DNA from 4 places in the Streptomyces sp. NPDC093984 genome. Region 3 is predicted to be linked to each of the others. Evidence: riboswitches for the same ligand, from Rfam matches in the RefSeq annotation. Region 3 holds a riboswitch; each other region holds the start of a gene.
What was found. Region 3 has a riboswitch for cyclic di-AMP ahead of ACIRC0_RS08385 (transglycosylase SLT domain-containing protein). Riboswitches for the same ligand answer to the same signal wherever they lie in the genome.
Positions count from the first base shown of each region.

Region 1 (4,985 bases), on a different contig from region 3:
CGACCTGCTGGAGACGGGCGTCGAGGAGCTGCTGCGCTACGACGGCCCGGTGGAGCTGGCCACCTGGCGGTTCGCCACAAGGCCGCTCACCATCGGCGGGCAGGACATCGCCCCCGGCGACCCCGTCCTGGTGGTCCTGGCCGCCGCGGACCGGGACCCGTCGCGGTTCGCCGACCCGGACGTCCTCGACCTCTCCCGCCGCGACAACCAGCACCTCGGGTACGGGCACGGCATCCACTACTGCCTGGGCGCGCCCCTGGCCCGCCTGGAGGGACAGACGGCGCTCGCCACGCTCCTGACGCGCCTGCCGGACCTGCGGCTCGCGGTCGACCCGTCCGCGTTGCGCCGGCGCGGCGGACTCATCATGCGGGGCCTGCGCACGCTGCCCGTGGCGTTCACACCGGTACCGGAGAAAGGTCACGAAGCTCCCGCCGACATCCGGACATGACATGCGAACACTCCGACGGTCACAAGAAGATGACAGGATCTCACCTCTGTGATCTTCACGTGATCTGCGCTGCATTAACTTGTGACAAGCGATCTAGTGCCGATACGTTCACGCAGCAACGCGGCGGTCCGCACGCCACGGCCGTCGCGTCGGTCGATGCTGTCGTGTGAAAGGCAACCGCATGCTCTCCGGGAACGGTCGTCACCGTCGCCCCCGTCAGGCTCCGGCTCTCCTCGTCGCGGCAGGGGTGACCGGATCAGCGATCGCGATCCCGCTGCTCGGCGCCACCGGCGCGAGCGCGGCCACCGGCACCACCTGGGACCAGGTCGCGGAGTGCGTCAGCGGCGGCTCATGGAGCGCGGACACCGGCAACGGCCACTACGGCGGGCTGCAGTTGACGCAGGACGACTGGGACAAGTACGGCGGTCTCGACTACGCGCCGACCCCCGACCAGGCGAGCCGCTCGCAGCAGATCGCGGTCGCCGAGAAGGTCCTGGCGGCCCGGGGCGTCGGGGTCTGGGGCACCTGCGGCCTGCTGAACGGCCTGAGCAAGGACTCCGGCTCCGCCGACGTCGACACGGGTGTCGCCGGGGACTCGTCGTCCCACGGCGGATCGTCCTCCGATTCCGGCCTCGACTCCGGCCTGTCTGACTCGCCCGGATCGTCCGCGTCGACCACTTCGTCGCCTTCTTCATCCTCTTCATCCGCTTTGCCCTCCTCACCCTCGCCCTCGTCCGGGGGGTCGACCGCCGACACCGCCAAGAGCGCACAGGAGTCCGGTAGCGCGCCGACGGCCACGACGAAGGACGATGAGTCGGACAAGTCGGCACAGAACGATGCCTCCTCGGGGGCGAGTTCGGCCGAGGCCTCGGGTGCCGGCCGTCATCGCGGCGACAGCGCCGAGGAGAGTGCCGCGGGCGGCCGTACGTCGGACGCGTCCGGCCGGCACGCCTCACGCGGCACCGCGGACGCGCGCGACGCCGTCGACGGCTCGTACACCGTCCGCCCCGGGGACAATCTGTCGTCCATCGCCGACTCCCTTGACGTCAGCGGCGGATGGACGTCGCTGTACGAGGCGAACAAGCAGACGGTCGGTGCCGATCCGAACCTCATCCTCCCCGGTCAGAGCCTTGCCCTCGACGCCGACCCGACCGGCGGGTCGTCCTGAACTGCCCCTTGTATGGCGGAAGTTCGCGACCCACTTCGCGCTGAATGTCCTGTTTGGTGAAAGTGAGATATGGGTCTCATAAGCCCTGATCGTCTTTGAAATTCCGGCGATCGACTGCTTACGGTCGTGATCGCTCGCCACAGCGAGCCCCTGCGGTCGCAACGCCGAATCCTGCCAGCGGCCGTACGGGAACAGTCGTCGCGTCAAGCGCCGTAGGCAGGAGCGGGGGACCCAAGGTAGGCGCCGCGTCCGGGAGTTGACCGGAAGCGGCTCGGGGTGAAGCCGTGTCCCGCAAGGGGCACGGCCGGGCAACTCAACCGGCCCGAACCCGACAGCTCACCTCGCAGGCGTCGGTGAGGGGAACGAACCATGCTGTGTTCCGGCAACGGTAAGCACCGCCGCTCGTCCAAGGCCACCCGTGCCATCGCGCTCGCCGGTGTCGCCGGCGCTGCCATCGCAGGCCCGCTCCTCGCGGCCGGGAACGCCTCCGCGGCCACCGCCGCCCAGTGGGACGCCGTCGCCCAGTGCGAGTCCGGCGGCAACTGGCACATCAACACCGGCAACGGCTTCTACGGTGGTCTGCAGTTCACGAACTCCACCTGGGCCGCGTACGGCGGCACCGCCTACGCCTCCCGCGCCGACCTGGCCACCAAGGGCCAGCAGATAGCCGTCGCCGAGAAGGTCCTCGCGGGCCAGGGCAAGGGCGCCTGGCCGGTGTGCGGCAAGGGCCTGACCAGCGCCACGTACAACGGTTCCGCGGCCACCGGCTCCTCGAGCGGCGCGAAGAGCACCACCCCGAAGAGCACCACCACCCGCTCGACCGAGCAGCAGGCGGCCAACCGCTCCGCGCAGCGCCCGGCCCCGAAGAAGACCGTCACCACCCCGACCGGCCAGAAGGTCAAGAAGGGCGACGGCGAGTACAAGGTGGTCAAGGGCGACACCCTCAGCTCGATCGCCGCGAGCCACCACGTCCAGGGCGGCTGGAAGAAGCTCTTCGACCTGAACAAGGACATCGTCCAGGACGCCGACCTGATCTACCCGGGCCAGCAGCTGCACCTGAAGTGACAGCCACCCGGTAGCCGGACCGCGGCCCCTCCCAGTCGTGACCCCCACCGTGGGGGTCACGTGAGGGCCCACCCCCGTCCCCACGGGCTCCCCGCTCCGGTGCGTGTTCCCCCGTACGCGCCGGAGCGGGGCTTTCTGCTGTCCGGCCCCTTTGTCCTACGGCCCCTTTGTCCTCCGGTCCCTTGTCCTCCGGCCGCTTCGCCGCCCGGCCGCGCGGATTTCACCCCACCTTTCCCCGGCTCTTTGTTCCGGGCAGGAACAATGTGTACCGTCACCTTGTCCACGGGACGGTCGGTAGGCCGGCCGACAGCCCGGGGCGGTTAGGCTCTAGTCGCAAGGCACAGCCGCAAGGCAGACAGCCCCGCACTTCCAGCGTCACATCCAAGAAGGAGATGCTCGTGCCGTCCATCGACGTCGTCGTAGCCCGGGAAATCCTGGACTCCCGAGGCAACCCCACGGTCGAGGTCGAGGTCGGCCTCGACGACGGCAGCACGGGTCGTGCCGCCGTCCCGTCCGGCGCCTCCACCGGCGCCTTCGAGGCCATCGAGCTCCGCGACGGTGACCCCAACCGCTACCAGGGCAAGGGTGTCGAGAAGGCCGTCCTCGCCGTCATCGAGCAGATCGGCCCGGAGCTGGTCGGCTACGACGCCACCGAGCAGCGCCTGATCGACCAGGCGATGATGGACCTGGACGCCACCGACAACAAGGGCTCCCTCGGCGCCAACGCGATCCTCGGCGTCTCCCTCGCCGTCGCCCACGCCGCCTCCGAGGCCAGCGACCTGCCCCTGTTTCGCTACCTGGGCGGCCCGAACGCGCACCTGCTGCCGGTGCCGATGATGAACATCCTGAACGGCGGCTCGCACGCCGACTCCAACGTGGACATCCAGGAGTTCATGATCGCCCCGATCGGCGCGGAGTCCTTCTCCGAGGCGCTGCGCTGGGGCACCGAGGTCTACCACACGCTGAAGAAGGTCCTGAAGAGCAAGGGCCTCGCCACCGGCCTCGGCGACGAGGGCGGCTTCGCGCCGAACCTCGGCTCCAACCGCGAGGCCCTCGACCTCATCCTCGAGGCCATCAAGGAGGCCGGATACGCCCCCGGCCAGCAGATCGCCCTCGCCCTGGACGTCGCCGCCTCCGAGTTCTACAAGGACGGCAAGTACCTCTTCGAGGGCAAGGAGCGCTCCGCCGCCGAGATGACGGAGTACTACGAGGAGCTCGTCGCGGCCTACCCGCTCGTCTCCATCGAGGACCCGCTGTTCGAGGACGACTGGGCCGGCTGGAAGGTCATCACCGACAAGCTCGGCGACAAGGTCCAGCTGGTCGGCGACGACCTGTTCGTCACCAACCCCGAGCGCCTGGCCCGCGGCATCGAGGAGGGCGCGGCCAACGCCCTGCTGGTCAAGGTCAACCAGATCGGTTCGCTGACCGAGACCCTGGACGCCGTCGAGCTGGCCCAGCGCAACGGCTTCAAGTGCATGATGTCCCACCGCTCCGGCGAGACCGAGGACGTCACCATCGCCGACCTGGCCGTCGCCACCAACTGCGGCCAGATCAAGACCGGTGCCCCGGCCCGCTCCGAGCGCGTCGCCAAGTACAACCAGCTGCTGCGCATCGAGGAGATCCTCGACGACGCCGCGGTGTACGCCGGCCGTTCGGCCTTCCCGCGCTTCAAGGGCTGAGACGAGGCCGGAGCAAGCCGCTGGGGCAAGCCCGGGCAAGGCTTGGCCGGTCGTACGTACGTCCCCGTACTCGGTCCCGTACCGTGTGCGGGGACGTACGCGCGTGTGAAGGGGAGGCGGGAGACATGGCCGGGAAGGACCGCGACCGGTTCTCCACCGCGACCAGGCTCAGGCTGCTCGGCGAGCAGACGGCCGCCCGGGTCTACCGCTCCCAGACCCGGCGCCAGGCCCGCCGCTCCCGGCTCACCGGCCGGGCCGCGCTCCTCGCCCTCGTCCTGTGCTCGCTGATCGTGGCGCTGGCCTACCCGATGCGGCAGTACGTCTCCCAGCGCGGCGAGATCGCCGACCTGGAGCGGCAGCAGGAGCAGGCCCGCAAGCGCGTCGAACAGCTGCGCGACCTGAAGGCGCGCTGGCAGGACGACGCCTACGCGGAGCAGCAGATCCGGCAGCGGCTGCACTATGTGATGCCGGGGGAGACCGGCTACATCGTGATCGACCCGGACGCGGTCAAGCAGTCGCGCGCGGACCGTACGACGGCCGTACGCCCCTGGTACGCCGGCCTCTGGGACGCGGTGGACAGGGCCGACAAGGCGGACAGGGCCGACGGCCCGGCCGGTGAGCGCAC
Region 1 covers NZ_JBIWIM010000011.1:36,241-41,225, reverse strand. The annotation lists gene ACIRC0_RS30790 (cytochrome P450) at 1-448, shown strand, start outside; gene ACIRC0_RS30785 (transglycosylase family protein) at 630-1,616, shown strand; cyclic di-AMP (ydaO/yuaA leader) riboswitch at 1,815-1,981, shown strand; gene ACIRC0_RS30780 (transglycosylase family protein) at 1,986-2,681, shown strand; gene eno (phosphopyruvate hydratase) at 3,074-4,360, shown strand; gene ACIRC0_RS30770 (septum formation initiator family protein) at 4,486-4,985, shown strand, end outside.
Region 1: it holds a riboswitch for cyclic di-AMP, as region 3 does, so the genes downstream of both, ACIRC0_RS30780 (transglycosylase family protein) here and ACIRC0_RS08385 (transglycosylase SLT domain-containing protein) in region 3, are expected to answer to the same signal.

Region 2 (4,985 bases), on a different contig from region 3:
ACGCGGGTGTGGCCCTCGGGCGAGAGGTGGAGACGGTCGTCGTCCCAGGCGCGCCGGTCCTGCACGGACTTGAGCGACCACAGGTCGAGGACCGGGCAGCCGTACCGGTCCGCGATCGCCCGCACATGGCCGTTGTAGGTGGCGATCTTTCCGCGCAGATGCTTGAGCACCGGCACGTCCCGTGTGTCGAACCCGGTGGTCACCATCACCGTGCCGACGGCGGACGTCAGGACCGCGACGGCCCGCTCGAACCGCTCGGCGACGTCGTCGGGGTCGGTGCCCGGCCGGATGATGTCGTTGCCGCCCGCGCAGAACGAGACCAGGTCCGGAGCCAGTTCGACGGCCTTCGGGACCTGGTCCTCGACGATCTGGTCGAGCAGTTTGCCGCGCACGGCGAGGTTCGTGTACCGGAAGTCGCCCTCGGGCCGCCGGTCGGCGAGGAGGACCGCGAACCGGTCGGCCCAGCCGACGAACTGCCCGTCGGGCCCCGGGTCGCCGACACCCTCGGTGAAGCTGTCCCCCACCGCCACGTACGACCCGATCACTGATCTGTTGTCATTCTTCGAATCGTCTGCCACATCGGTCCATGATTCACCTTGTGATGTGAGCTACGCGACCGTAGGAAAAGGTTGACGGATGGTGAGATAAACCACTCGCCGCATCTGCGCCGATCAGGAATAGGCCTCTGATCGGGGGTGTTGGGCGAGCCGCCGGACGCTGAACCCGGTGATCCGGAAGTGGCTCCAGACCGTCCGGAACGCGAAGTGCCCGCTTGTGTACGGCTCGGAGTCCACGTAGTCGAAGACGAGGCGGCCGTTGTTCCACCACTGGACCCGGCTGCCGTCGGACACGATCCGGACGTGGTTCGGCTCGCCCGCGACGAGCAGCGGCTGCGTGTAGTCGTGGACCAGCGGGCGGACGCCCGGCTCGCCCACGTAGCGGCGCATTCGTGTCGTGGTGTTGGAGTTGGCGCCGTAGCCCACGTAGTACGTCTTCAGGTAGTCGTACTCGGCCAGGGCGCCGCCCCGCGGGGTGGCGAACAGGTCGTCCGGGGAGCGGACGTCGACGGCGTTCCAGAAGTTGTTGAGGTCGGAGACACGGTCGTTCGCGCCGCCGGCCGAGACCGCGGTCGCCGTGTACCCGAGGACGTACGGCCCCTGGAGCCGCTGCCGGAACCAGACCGTGGCGCCGCTCGGTACGTCGATGTCGAGCACCCCGCGGTCGGCCGTGACCGTGCCGCCGTCCTGCAGTTCCACGGCCCACTGTCCGAGTCCGTGCCGGAAGTCGTCGTACGCGAGGAGTCGCCCCCGGCGGTGGCGGGGCGCGGCGTTCGCGGTCGCGGCCGGTGCGAGCGCGGCCAGGGCGGCACCGGAGGCGAGTGCTCCGAAGGCTCTGCGAGTGGTCGTCATGCGGTACGACTCCTTGGGTGGGCGCGGCGGCACATTCAGAAAGCGCTTGCTCCCGATCACTGTGGGCCGTGGTCGCACTCCTGTCGAGACCGCGTGAACGCCGGAGGCCGGACCCCCAACGGGGCCCGGCCTCGCGGAAAATCGCGGCGGGTGGCGTCAGCCGACGGTCACGCCGTGGGAGCGCAGGTAGGCCACCGGGTCGACGTCCGACCCGTAGTCGGGGGTCGTGCGGATCTCGAAGTGCAGATGCGGTCCGGTGACATTGCCGGTCGCGCCGGACCGGCCGACCTGCTGCCCCTCGGCGACGGTCTGGCCGGCGGCGACGGAGATGTGGGACAGGTGGGCGTACTGGGCGTAGCGGCCGTCGGCGAGCCTGATGACGACCTGGTTGCCGTACGCGCCGCCCCAGCCGGCGGCGACCACGGTGCCCGCGGCGACGGCCTGCACGCTGGTGCCGGTCGGGACGACGAAGTCCACTCCGGTGTGGTGGCCGCTGGACCACATGCCGCCCGCGACGTGGTAACCGGTGCCGAGGACGGCACCCGTGACGGGCAGGGTGAAACCGGCGGAGACCGTGGCGGTCCTGGCGGCCTTCCTCGTGACGGCCCTGGACGGCTTGGACTTTGCGGCCGGCGGGGTGGTCGTCCTCGTCGCGGCCCGGGCGCCGTCCAACGTCAGCTTCAGCCCCGGGTGGATGAGCGACGGGTCGGAGCCGACGGCCGAGCGGTTGTCCTCGTAGAGCCTGTGCCAACCGCCGTCGACGTGCTGTTCGCGGGCGATCTTCTCCAGCCAGTCGCCGGCCTCGACCGTGTAGGTCCTGCTGCCGGTCGCCCGGTCCGCACCCTGCTTCACGGTGACGGGAACCGCGGTGGCGGCCTTCTCGGCAGCGGTGGCAATCCCCTGGGAAGCGGTGGCGGTCTCCTGGGAGGCGGTGGCGGCCTTCTCGGCAACGGACGAGGCCGGGGTGGCGGCATGGGCTTCGGCCGCCCCGACCAGGGGCAGCGCGAGCGCGGCGCCGCCGGTTCCGGCGACGGCGAGGGAACGGGTGAAACGCCGGGGCTTGGGACGGCGGTGCTTACCCTTCGCGGGCATGGTGAATTCCTCTCCGGCGCCTGCGAGGTGAGCTGTCGGGTGCGGACTGGAGATGTCCGGCCGTGCTCACGCACGGCTTTACCCCTAGCCGTTCCGGAGACCGGAACAGGCATGGTTCCTGTGGGTCCCCCGCTCCTGCCGGGCATGGGTGTGTGTGCGGGCTCCGGGCGGCGGCAGGATTCGGCGTTCCGTCCGGATGGATGGGGAACGTAAGCGAACAGGACGCGCAGCGACAACTGTTCGCCTCCCGGCGCGCACCTTTCTCATGCTCCTCACCGCAAGCCCCCGGTGACGCTCCGTCGATCCGGCGGCTCGGGGCTTCACCATTTCCCTGGACAATCACCGAATTACATGCACATGGCAACAGCGGAGCGTCACGCCTATGACACTGCTCACGTGCCGGCTCTTCAGAAGCCCTTCATCCAGGCCGAGTTACAAGGAATCAGTCAATCCGGGCACGACGATTTCAAATTCAGACGCAGATTCAGATCCGGCGCAGCCGGATGACCGTCGCATCGAAGTCACCGCGCAGCGCGGGCCGCAGCCCATGATGCAGAAGGACCGCGCCCCGGTGCAGTTCGCCGGTTTCCCGGCATTCGTACGTCGCCGCCGGGTCCAGGCCGCGCAGCCGCAGCGGGGCGACCGGCTCGCCGTAGTGCTGTGCCTGGAGCCAGGCGAGGACGACGCTCTCGTCGCCGAGGACGTACTGCACCGCGCTCAACCCGCCCGCCGGCGGCCGCAGCCGGTACAGGTCACCGCGCTGGACCACGGGCCGGATCTCCTTGTAGAGGCCGACCCAGTCCCGCGCTTCGGCCAGCTCCTCCTCGGTCCACTGCGCGAGGTCGCCGCCGACACCGAGCACCCCGGCCATGGCGCTGACGAACCGGAAGCGCAGCGCGCTCACCCGCCCGTTGAGCATCGCGTTCGGACTGTCGGTGACCCAGGCGGCCATCACCCGGGCCGGATGGATCTGGCTGAAGCCGTGCTGGATGGCGAGTCGGTCGAGCGGGTCGGTGTTGTCGGAGGTCCACACCTGGTCCGTACGGCTCATGACGCCCAGGTCGACACGTCCGCCGCCGCCCGAGCAGGACTCGAAGGCGACATGGGGGTGCGCGGCCCGCAGCCGGTCCAGCAGGGCGTAGAAGGCGCGCACGTGGTCGACCCACAGTCGCTGCGGGTAGGGCTCGCCGGGCCAGCCGGCGTCGGTGAAGCAGCGGTTGAAGTCCCACTTCACATAGTCGATCGGGGCGCTGGAGAGCAGGGCGTCGAGCTGCTCCCAGAGGTACTCCTGGACGTCCTCGCGGGCGAGGTTGAGCACGAGCTGGTTGCGGAACTCCGTCCGCTTCCGCCCCGGCTGGTACTGCACCCAGTCGGGGTGGGCGCGGTAGAGGTCGCTGTCCGGGTTGACCATCTCGGGCTCGACCCAGATGCCGAACTGCATGCCGAGGGCGTGCACGTAGTCGGCGAGCGGTTTGATGCCGGAGGGGAAGCGGTCCGGGTTGGGCCGCCAGTCGCCGAGCCCGGCGCGGTCGCTGGTACGGGTGCCGAACCAGCCGTCGTCGACCACGAACAGCTCCACCCCTATGGCCGCCGCCCGCCGCGCCAGCGCCCCCTGCTGCTCCTCGGAGATGTCGAACTCGGTGGCCTCCCAGGAGTTGTAGAGCACGGGGCGGTCCCGGTCGGCGTCCGGGACGATGTGCGCGCGCTGGTAGGCGTGCCAGGCACGGCTCGCGCCGCCGTGGCCGCCGTCGCTCCACAGTCCCGCGAAGACGGGGGTGGTGTACGTCTCCCCCGGCGCGAGGAGCAGCAGACCCGAGTCGTCGTACCCGGCGCCGCCGGTGATCTGCACCCGGGCGTCCGGGAGCTGGGCGACGGCGATCCGCCAGGTGCCCGACCAGGCGAGCACGCAGCCGTAGACCTCGCCGCTCTCCTCGGTGGCGTCCGTGTCCAGCGCGACCCACGGCAGGTGCTGGTGACCGGTGTGGCCGCGGCGGCTGCCGATGACCTTCTCGCCGTGGGTGAGGTCGGACCGCACCAGCCGGGACTCGGCCGCCCAGCGCCCGTGCAGGTGGGAGAGGCGCCAGCCCTCGCGCTCGGGCAGGGTCCAGGTGGCGGAGTCGGCGCGGAGGAGTTCGGCGGGGGCGGGGCCGTCGTTGGCGAGGGTCACCCAGCGCTCTACGACATCGCCGCGCATCCGGTAGTGGAGGATGATCAGGAGTCCGGCGTCGGTGAAGCGCAGCCGCAGTTCGTCGCCGTCGGCCTCGTACGCCTCGAACGCCCACTCCGTGCCGCGGCGCTCCTCGGTGCGCACGGACAGGGCGGGGCGCACGAAACGGGGGCCGCCCTCGACCGGGTACTCCTCGCGGCCGTCGAGCGGGGACTCGAAGGGCCGGTACGGCGGTGCCGGCAGGGCCGCGAGCGCCTCGGCGTCGGCGAGGGCGATCCGCGGGCCCCAGTGCAGGTGCAGCAGCGTGTCGTCCTCGG
Region 2 covers NZ_JBIWIM010000001.1:645,798-650,782, forward strand. The annotation lists gene ACIRC0_RS03050 (SGNH/GDSL hydrolase family protein) at 1-545, opposite strand, end outside; gene ACIRC0_RS03055 (DUF6250 domain-containing protein) at 672-1,409, opposite strand; gene ACIRC0_RS03060 (peptidoglycan DD-metalloendopeptidase family protein) at 1,566-2,501, opposite strand; cyclic di-AMP (ydaO/yuaA leader) riboswitch at 2,506-2,662, opposite strand; gene ACIRC0_RS03065 (alpha-galactosidase) at 2,986-4,985, opposite strand, start outside.
Region 2: it holds a riboswitch for cyclic di-AMP, as region 3 does, so the genes downstream of both, ACIRC0_RS03060 (peptidoglycan DD-metalloendopeptidase family protein) here and ACIRC0_RS08385 (transglycosylase SLT domain-containing protein) in region 3, are expected to answer to the same signal.

Region 3 (4,985 bases):
ACCTTGCCGTCGTCCGTGATCAGGGCGTTGACCAGGCGGGTGGAGAAGACCGTGCCCGAGCCGAACTTGCCGGTGACGTGGTCGCCGAGCGAGTTCAGGAAGCCGGAGGCCGCGCCGTCCTCGGACGGCGATCCGGACGGCACCCCGCCCTTGCTGCCGGTGTCGAACACGTAGATGGCGTTCCAGCCCTCGCCGAGGGTCTTCGACGCGCCGCCCCAGGGCGTTGTGCCCGTGTCCTCACGCTGTGCCTCGCGCCCGGCCTTCCCGACCTCGCCTGCCTTCCCGGCCTCTCCGGCCTCGCCCGCCTTCCCGGCCTTCAGGTCGTCACCCTGGGTGACCTTCGTGCCCCTGGGCGGCGTGAAGTCGAACGTCGACGCGGCCGGCTTGGCGAAGGAGACCTGGGTGAAGCCCACGTCCAGCACCGCCGCGCCGCCCTTCGCCGGGGTCAGCGTGAACTTCAGCGGCAGCCCGGTCTTCGCGTCCACCGCGATGCTGATCGCGCCGACCGTCGTGCCCGACTGCTTCGGCCGGACGAGCAGCTTGTAGGCGTCCCGGCCCGCGACCTGGGCTGTGCCGTCTACCGTCACGGAGGTCGTCTTGTCGGCCGCCTTCAGTGCATGATCGGCGAAGTCCCTGGGCGTGGCGGGCACGTCCTTCGGCGCTGCCTCGCCGCTCTTGTGCTCGCCCGCGCCGGTCGCGTGGTACGCCTGGTTGGATGCGCTGTCGTACGCCCACACCTGGTCGCCGTTGCGGATGACGCTGTACTCGGCGGCCTTCTCGATCAGCGAGAGCTTCTGCTTGTCCTGGCCGTCGGCGGCGACCCGCACGGTGTGGGTGCCGGAGGCCAGCTCCAGCAGCTTGGAGCTAGGGTCGGCGGCCGAGTCGCCCTTGCCCTGCCCGCCCCCCTGGGAGAGCGCGCCCGAGGCCAGGCTGTCCTCGAGGCCGCCCAGGTTGGGCAGGCCCAGGTCCGTGCTGATCGTCACCGTGCCGGACATCTGCTGGACGTCCGACTTGGCGATCTTCTCGATGAGCTGCTGCGCGCTGATCTTCGGCAGGTCGGGATCCCCGGAACCGGCGAACGCCGGGACGAGCCCGATCGTCGCCGCCGCCACGCCCACGACCGTGACCGGGACGACGTACCGCGCGGCCCTGCGCCGCCCGTCGCGTACGTCCTCGACCTCCCCGGCGGGTGTGCTGTCGTCGGATTCGTACGGTGCCATGTGTGCCTTACCTCCGTAGTCGGCGGCGGCCTGCTGTCCGTGCACTCGTCCACCCCTGCGCCGCCATTCTCCCCCGGACTCCTGTGAGGTGGTCCTCTCCATATGACCAAATCACCGGGAGGGAAGCGTCAGACCGCGGGGCCAACTCCGCGTACTTCTGGGGTATGACATGACGGGCGGGACACGGCGCCCCACCCGTAGGGGTCGGCAGGGCGCGCCGAAGGACGTGTGACGTGGCACACGCCGGGCGCGGGGCTCAGGGGGACGCCTGGCGCGTCACCCCGCCCGGTGCACCACCGCGTCGCACATGTCCGTCAGGGCCGCCTTCGCGCCGCAGTCCGGCAGCGGGGCCAGAGCCGAACGGGCGTCCTCCGCGTAGCGGACCGCGTCGCGTCGGGCCTGCTCGAGGGCCGGGTGGACCCGGAGGCGGGCGAGGGCGTCGGCGTGGCGGGCGTCGTCCGTGAGGTCGGATTCCAGCAGCTCGCACAGGGCGACGTCCTCCGGCAGCCCGTGCCGCTGGGCCCGCTCGCGCAGGCGCAGGACCGGGAGGGTCGCGATGCCCTCGCGCAGGTCCGTCCCCGGTGTCTTGCCGGACTCGTGGGAGTCGGAGGCGATGTCCAGGACGTCGTCGGCCAGCTGGAACGCCACGCCGAGACGCTCGCCGTACTGCGTCAGCACGTCCACGACCGTCTCGTCGGCGCCCGACATCATCGCGCCGAAGCGGCACGCCACCGCCACCAGGGAGCCCGTCTTGCCGGCGAGGACGTCGAGGTAGTGCTCCACCGGGTCACGGCCGTCCCGCGGGCCCGCCGTCTCCAGGATCTGGCCGGTGACGAGCCGCTCGAACGCCTCCGCCTGGATGCGGACCGCCTCCGGGCCGAGGTCGGCCAGGATGTGGGACGCGCGGGCGAACAGGAAGTCGCCGGTGAGGACCGCCACCGAGTTGCCCCAGCGGCTGTTCGCGCTGGCCACCCCGCGCCGCACATCGGCCTCGTCCATCACGTCGTCGTGGTACAGCGTGGCGAGGTGGGTGAGCTCCACGACCACGGCCGAGGGGACGACCCCCGGCGCGTACGGGTCACCGAACTGCGCCGCGAGCATGACGAGCAGCGGCCGGAACCGCTTCCCGCCCGCGCGTACGAGATGCTGCGCGGCCTCGGTGATGAAGGGCACCTCGCTCTTCGTGGCGTCGAGCAGCCCTTCCTCGACAGCGGCCAATCCGGCCTGGACATCGGCTTCCAGAGCCTGGTCCCGCACGCTCAGCCCGAACGGCCCGACGACGGTCACGTGAGGTCTCCTGTCTGCTGACGTCTGCTGACGATCACACGGTCGGTATCGAGGTCGGTCACTTGATCGATGGCGTCGCCTGGACGACTCGGCTCACCGAGTTTGTCGATCTGTCGCCGCCATCACTCAAGTCAGCGTATCCGGTCGGGTTTCGATCACCACGAGTGCCCGCTGTTCCAGGCCGGGCCGTATCGGATCACGAGAGGCATGTTCTTGATCAGGTGATACGAGCGGGTTTGGAGCGACATAGCGGAAAGCTGCCCCTCCCGGTGGCCGGCGACGCGCACCGGTCCCCTGAAACGCCCCCTCGCATCCCGCCTCCGGAGCAGCCCGGCACCCCCAAGGCCTCCGCAGGGTCACGCGGCCCCCGGCCGCCCCGCCCGGCACCATCACCCGGCCGGGCGCACACCCGGTCCTGACGGGGGCGCGCGGAACCCGAGGCACGCGCGCGTACAGATCCGCAGGGCGTGACGAGATGGCATGACGAGTGACGTCGGTCACGCCTTCGGATCCGGAGATGGAGAGTTCCCGTAGACCCGAACGATGTCCGAATTGCCGCAATTCGCCCCCATAAATACCGCCATCGAAGACGGACGCCGAACCTTTTGTCCGAATTGCCGCCCCAGGGCCCTGAATTACGGGTGGCGATCAAGGAAAGCGCGAGTGAGTTAGCTCACGCCGCCGGAAGGCGGTGCGGAGCATGCGGAATCTCAACTTCCCCTTTGCTTATGCCAAGTTGAACTCTGTTCAACAAAATGGATCACATCCCTTATTCCCGCATTTCATGGTCATTTACCTCGCAGTGTGACTTCCAGGCTTGTTCCCGACATGTGCTCTCGCATACCTTCCCAATCGATCCGAGCGGAACGCCGAATCCTGCCGCCGCCCGCGATCCATTGACCACCACGGCAGGAGCGGGGGACCCAGGTAAGTCGCCGGACCGGACACAGCGCCGGAACGGCTTGGGGTGAAGCCGATGCCTCGACACCGAGGACACGGCCGGGCACCTCCCAGCCCGAACCCGACAGCTCACCTCGCAGGCGCCGGAGAGGACTACGACATGCCCGCTTTCGCCCTGCCCGCACGCCGTCGGGACCGCCGCTCCAAGGCCGCGCGCCTCACCCGTGCCCTCGCTGTCGCGGGGACGGGTGCCGCCGTTCTGGCCCTTCCGGTCCTGGGAGCGACCAGCGCTTCCGCCGCGACCCCCACCTCCGCGACGACCACGACCGCCGCCGCCAAGACCGTGACGACGCGCGCCGGAAACCTCGACAGCTGGATCCGTCAGTCGCTGGTCGTCATGCGGCAGCACAGGATCCCCGGCTCCTACTACGGCATCTACCGCAACGTGATGCGCGAGTCGTCGGGCAACCCGTCCGCCATCAACCTCTGGGACTCCAACGCCCGGATGGGCATCCCGTCCAAGGGCCTCCTCCAGGTCATCGACCCGACCTTCCGCGCGTACCACGTGCCGGGCACGTCCTGGAACATCTACGACCCGGTGGCGAACATCACGGCCGCGTGCAACTACGCCGCCCACCGGTACGGCTCCATCGACAACGTCCACGGCGCGTACTGACGCTGTGCGCCGCGCGTACCGGGGCTGAGGCTGAAGCCGAGGTCTAGCGGCCCCTGAAGAGTCGTTCGAGGACGACGGCGATGCCGTCGTCCTCGTTCGATTTCGTGATCTCGTCGGCGACCGCCTTGAGTTCGGGGTGTGCGTTCGCCATGGCGACGCCGTGCGCGGCCCAGTCGAACATCGGGATGTCGTTCGGCATGTCACCGAACGCGATGGTCCGGGACGGCCCGAGGCCCAGATACTCGGCGGCGAGCGCGAGCCCCGTCGCCTTGGTGATGCCGCACGGCTGGAGTTCGACCGTGCCGGGCCCGGACATGGTGACCGTCGCCAGCGAACCGACCGCGCTGCGCGCCGCCGTCGCCAACTCGTCGTCGGTCAGGGTGTGATGGCGCAGCAGCACCTTGCTGATGGGCGCGCACCACAGGTCGTCGCGCCGCTGGACCCGCACCGCGGGCAGCGTGGGGTGCGGCATCCGGTAGCCGGGTTCGATGAGCGTGAGCCCGTCCACGCCGTCCTGGTCGACGGCCGCGTACACCTGCCCCACCTCGGCCTCGATCTTGCCGAGCGCGGTCTCGGCCAACTCCCGGTCCAGGGTGACGGAGAACAGCAGCCGGTCCGCGCCGGCGTCGTACACCTGCGCGCCCTGTCCGCACACCGCGAGCCCCCTGCCGCCCAGGTCGTCGAGCAGCGGCCGCACCCTGGGGGCCGGACGCCCCGTCACCACGAGGTGCTGCACGCCGGCCGCGGCGGCCCGCGCCAGCGCGTCCCTGGACCGGTCGGAGAGCGTGTCGTCACCGCGCAGCAGCGTCCCGTCCAGGTCAGTGGCGATGAGTGAATATGCGAGGGGTGCGGCCATGATCAGAGAATACGGATGGAACACCCCCGCCATTCACCGCGAACCA
Region 3 covers NZ_JBIWIM010000002.1:128,623-133,607, reverse strand. The annotation lists gene ACIRC0_RS08395 (outer membrane lipoprotein carrier protein LolA) at 1-1,220, opposite strand, end outside; gene ACIRC0_RS08390 (polyprenyl synthetase family protein) at 1,497-2,507, opposite strand; cyclic di-AMP (ydaO/yuaA leader) riboswitch at 3,399-3,563, shown strand; gene ACIRC0_RS08385 (transglycosylase SLT domain-containing protein) at 3,568-4,083, shown strand; gene ACIRC0_RS08380 (HAD family hydrolase) at 4,127-4,939, opposite strand.

Region 4 (4,985 bases), on a different contig from region 3:
CGCAGTACGGTCCTGCGATGCCGCAGTACGGTCAGGCGGTGCCGTATCCGGAGTACAACCCCTATCGCACCTAGGAGTTGACGCGGTCTCGGCACCGCCGGATTCCGCCGTCCGACGGGCTACGCCGACGCCTCCGTCAGCTTCGCCACGTCCTCGTCCGTCAGCGTCAGGTCCGCGACGGCCAGCAGCGCCGGCAGCTGCTCCACCGTCCGCGCCGACGCGATCGGTGCCGCGACCGTCGGCTGGGCCGCCAGCCAGGCGAGCGCCACCGTCGGGATCTCGGCGCCCCGGGCCTCGGCGACCTCGTCCAGGGCCGTCAGGACCCGCTGCCCGCGCTCGGTCGCCAGGTGCTTGGCCGCGCCCTCCGCACGCGCCGACTCCACCGTCGTACCCGGCCGGTACTTGCCGGTCAGGAAGCCCGAGGCCAGCGCGAAGTAGGGAACCGCCGCGAGCCCCGCACGGGAGGCGAGGTCCTGCAGCGCACCCTCGTAGGTGTCCCGCGAGACCAGGTTGTAGTGCGGCTGCAGCGCCACGTACCGCGCCAGGTTCTCGCGGTCCGAGAAGTCCAGGGACTCCTTCAGGCGCTCGGCGGAGATGTTGGAGGCGGCGATGGCGCGCACCTTGCCCGCCTTCACCAGCTCGTCGAGCGCGCCGATGATCTCCTCGACCGGCACCTCCGGCTTGTCGAAGTGCGTGTAGTAGAGATCGATGTAGTCGGTGTCCAGACGGCGCAGGGACGCGTCGGCCGCGGCCTTGATGTTGGCGGCGGTCAGGCCCTGGTAGTCGGGGTGCTGGCTGACCTTGGTCGCGATGACCACGTCGGAACGGTTGCCGCGCGCCTTCACCCACTTGCCGATGATGGTCTCGGACTCGCCGCCCTTGTTGCCCGGCACCCAGGCCGAGTACGAGTCGGCCGTGTCGAGGAAGTTCCCGCCCGCCTCCGTGTATGCGTCGAGGACGGCGAAGGACTGCGTCTCGTCGGCGGTCCAGCCGAAGACGTTGCCGCCGAGGGACAGCGGGAAGACCTCGAGATCGGAAGAGCCCAGCTTGCGAAGAGAAGTCATGCCCTGTGCCAACGCCCGGACCGGGCCGGCGTCTTCCGGGAAGCCCGCAAAGATCTTGCAAACGATCAGGCTCTTCGCGGGGGTGGGGTCAGGGGTTGAGGCCCTTGCCGCGCAGCCAGGCCAGCGGGTCGATGGCGGCGCCGCCGTTCGGGTGGACCTCCAGGTGCAGGTGCGGCCCGGTGACGTTGCCGGTCGCGCCCACGCGGCCGATGACGTCGCCCGTGCTGACCTTCTGCCCGACCGTGACGCTGATCGACGACTGGTGGCAGAACCACAGCTCGGTGCCGTCGTCGAGGGTGAGGATCGTGCGGTAGCCGTAGGAGCCGGCCCAGCCCGCCTCCGTGATCGTGCCGCTGTGGACGGCCTTGATGAGCGTGCCGGTGGGCGCGGCGAAGTCCAGGCCGGTGTGGAAGCCGGAGGACCACATGGCACCGGCGTCGCCGAAGCGGGAGGTGAGGGTGTAGGAGGAGGTCGGCAGCGTGAACTGCCGGGCGAGTGCGGCGAGCCGCGCGGCCTCCTGCGCCTGCTTCTTCTCGGCGGCGGCCTTGGCCTGCGCGTCGTCCTGCGCCTTGGCCGCCGCGGCGGCGGCCTTCTTCACGGCGGCGTCCTCGGCGGCCTGCGCCGCCGCCTGCGCGATCCGGTCCTGCTGGGACTCGGCCTGCTGGATGATCCGTGCGCGCAGCGCCTCGCCCGCGCCCTTCGAACCGGCGGCGTCGGTGGCCTCCCCGGCGTCGGTCCGGCCGACGCTGCTGAGAGCGGTGGCCGAGCTCTTGGGGGCGCCGGAGTCGTCGCCGATGAGCGCCTTGGCGGATTCCGTGACCGAGGAGAGGTCCGGCAGGGATATGGACACGGGCGGCTTGCCGGACTGCGCGGTGGCCATGCCGCCCGCGCCGACGGCGGCCATCACACCGACGCCGAGGACGGTGGAGCTGCGGGCGAGCCCGCCCCCGCGCTGCTTGACGACGCGGTGCCGGCCGCGGACGGGGCGGATGGAGTCCTCGGTGGGGTTCCACTCCTCCCAGGGGCCCTCGTCGATGCCGGGTGCGACGTCGAGCGTCTGAGTACCGTTCGGGGCGAACGAGGTGTTCTGGGCAGGCCGGTTGAACGCCACGTGGGCGCACTCCTTTCCTTCCGTCTCGCCTACCGGGTTAGCTGACGGGTTCGGAGCAGGAAGGTCTCCTACGCGCGTATACCGGCCGTACGGAACGGCGGTATCCGCGTGATTCACCCCAAGGTGGTGGTTCCCCGGTTCCCTCGCGGGATTCGGCAGGCGCGCACGGAGCCGCCTTCGGTGACGGCTGGGACGACCGCGCTGCGTTATCGAACGTTAATAGACCCGAGGCCTGTATTCCAAGCCGTTCAGGCAGATCCGTTCCCGCCGCCGACCAGGACTTTCATGGCCTGAACGGAGGAAATCGGGCGAGTCGCCCCCGTCTCAGCGACCTCATAGGTATTGACCGTACGTCAGTTGTTATGCGGAAGGACATGGCTCACTCACTCGTCGTCACCGCGCTCAGGGGGCGCCCGGGCCGGCGCACGGCCAGCAGAGCCATGTCGTCCGTGCCGCGGCCACCCGTGTGCCGGGCGACCTCGCGCGTGACGGTGCTCAGCAGGGCGCCGGGCCCGGGGAAGACCCGTCCCGCGAGGCGGACGGCGGGGTCGTAGAACCGGCCGTGCGCGTCCCGTGCCTCCGAGACGCCGTCGGTGTGGAAGAGCAGCGTCGAGCCGGGCGGGAAGTCCCACTCCTCCACCCGGTCGGGCCAGACGCCGAGGTCGCCCATGCCGAGCGGCAGCGCGGGCTCGCGGGCCTGAAGTTCTCGCAGGGAACCGTCCGGGAGCAGGAGCAGCGGGGCGGGGTGGCCGCGGTTGACGATGCGGACGACGCCGGAGCCGTGCGGGATCTCGGCGAGGACCGCGGTGGTGAACCCCTCGTACGCGTCGGGCCCCTCGCGTCCGGCGCGGTCGCGTGACAGCGCCCGCTCCAGGCGCTGGGCGACGGCCTCGAGTGTCGGCTCCTGTTCGGCGGCCTCCCGGAAGGCGCCGATCACGACGGCCACGGCGGTCACGGCGCCCATGCCCTTGCCGCGCACGTCGCCGACGACGAGCCGTACCCCGTGCGGGGAGTCCTGGACGGTGTACAGGTCGCCGCCGATGAACGCGTCGGCCTGCGCGGCCTCGTAGCGGGCGGCGATGTCCAGCCCGCCGATCCGGGCGGCGGGTTCGGGCAGCACCGCACGCTGCGCGGCCTCGGCGATCTGGCGGGCGGAGGCGAGGCGGGCGACGTTGCGGCGGACCAGAACGTTGATGAGGACGGCGAGGGCGGCGACGGTGACGACCGTGGCCACCTCGGTGACCTCGCCCGCCTTTCCTAGCACGCCGAGCCCGAGGTGGACCGCGAGGACCACGACGACGGCCGCCGTGCCGGTGAGAACGGTGCCGCGCAACGAGAACAGGGGCGCGGCGACGAGCGGCGCGGCGGTGAAGAGGGGGCCGGCCGCGTAGTCGAACGGGGCGAAGAGGTCGAAGCAGACCCCGGCGACGATCAGCAGCCCGGGCAGGGCCCGCAGAAAGGCCCGCGCGTACGAGATCCGCCGCTCCTCGGCCTCCGTGGCGGCCTCCGCCTCGGCCCCTCCGTGCGCCGGCACCGGGAGGGGCCTCGCGCCGGGGGCGGAGACCGGGGCGCCGGGGTCGGGCACGGGGGCTCCGGGGGTTCCGGGGGCTCCGAGGAGCCGGGCGGATCGGCCGGATCGGCCCGACAGGCGGTCCTCGCGGTCGGGGAGGCACCCGGCGGACCGGTTGCCGCGGTCGGAGGGACGCCCGCCCGACCGGTCGTGACGGCCGGAGGGACGCCCGCCCGGCCCGTCGTGACGGCCGGAGGGACGCCCGCCCGACCCGTCGTGACGGCCGGAGAGACGCCCGCGCGACCGCTCGTGGTCCTCGGCCTCCTCCTCACACGGCCCATCGGGCCCACGCCGCTCGTCGGGATCGTCCTGCTCCCATGACCACCGCTCGCCTGCTTGCTGCACCACCCGTCCAGGCTTCCCGGAAGGGCGGCGGGGGGCGACCGCTGTGGGCCGGGCGGAGTAGCCGCCAGTGGGTGAAAGAGAGCCGGGGAAACACCGAGGGCCGGAGCCCTTTCGGACTCCGGCCCTCGGCCTTCAGTAGCGGGGACAGGATTTGAACCTGCGACCTCTGGGTTATGAGCCCAGCGAGCTACCGAGCTGCTCCACCCCGCGTCGGTGATTCCAGTGTACGCCATGCGCGCGACAGGTAGTGCACGGGTTTCACCCCCATGCCGTCCCACCAGCGATTTCCGGCCGTACGCGGAGCTGCTTGGCCCCCTTGGAGGCTCCTCAGGAACGGTCGGCCGGGGGCAGCAGATGGGCGTTCGGGGCCTTGGCCCGGTCCTCGTACTCCGGCAGCAGCACCACGTCCACGCCCGCGGCCGCCAGCAGCGCGTTCCCGTCAGCCGACGCGACGAACGTGTCCGGTTCCCGCCAGGCCGTCACCACCCGTCGTACCCCCGCCTCGATGATCAGCCGGGCGCAGGGCGCGGGCCGGGACGCGCGGCGGGCGCACGGTTCCAGGCTGCTGTACACCGTCGCGGAGGCCAGCCTCGGATCCGCCGGGTCCAGCTTCGCCAGCGCCGCCTCCTCGGCGTGCACCACGGGGTCGCCGCCCTCCCGGGAGTGGCCCCGCGCAAGTTCCGTGCCGTCGGCCGCGACGACCACCGCGCCGACGCTGAAGGCGGTCTCCGACGGCGGGCACCGGTCCGCCAGCTCGCAGGCCAGCTCCAGCCACCGCCGGTCCGCGGCCGAGGCGAGCCTCCCGGTGCCGGGCGCGGTGGGCACGTACCGCATCAGCACCACGTCCCCGACCGCGCGCGTCTCCACCAGCCGCATCCGCCCCGGCGGGTACGCG
Region 4 covers NZ_JBIWIM010000004.1:744,196-749,180, reverse strand. The annotation lists gene ACIRC0_RS19405 (PrsW family intramembrane metalloprotease) at 1-74, shown strand, start outside; gene ACIRC0_RS19400 (aldo/keto reductase) at 120-1,064, opposite strand; gene ACIRC0_RS19395 (M23 family metallopeptidase) at 1,153-2,175, opposite strand; cyclic di-AMP (ydaO/yuaA leader) riboswitch at 2,187-2,343, opposite strand; gene ACIRC0_RS19390 (PP2C family protein-serine/threonine phosphatase) at 2,555-3,760, opposite strand; tRNA gene ACIRC0_RS19385 (tRNA-Met) at 4,227-4,300, opposite strand; gene ACIRC0_RS19380 (dihydrofolate reductase family protein) at 4,418-4,985, opposite strand, start outside.
Region 4: it holds a riboswitch for cyclic di-AMP, as region 3 does, so the genes downstream of both, ACIRC0_RS19395 (M23 family metallopeptidase) here and ACIRC0_RS08385 (transglycosylase SLT domain-containing protein) in region 3, are expected to answer to the same signal.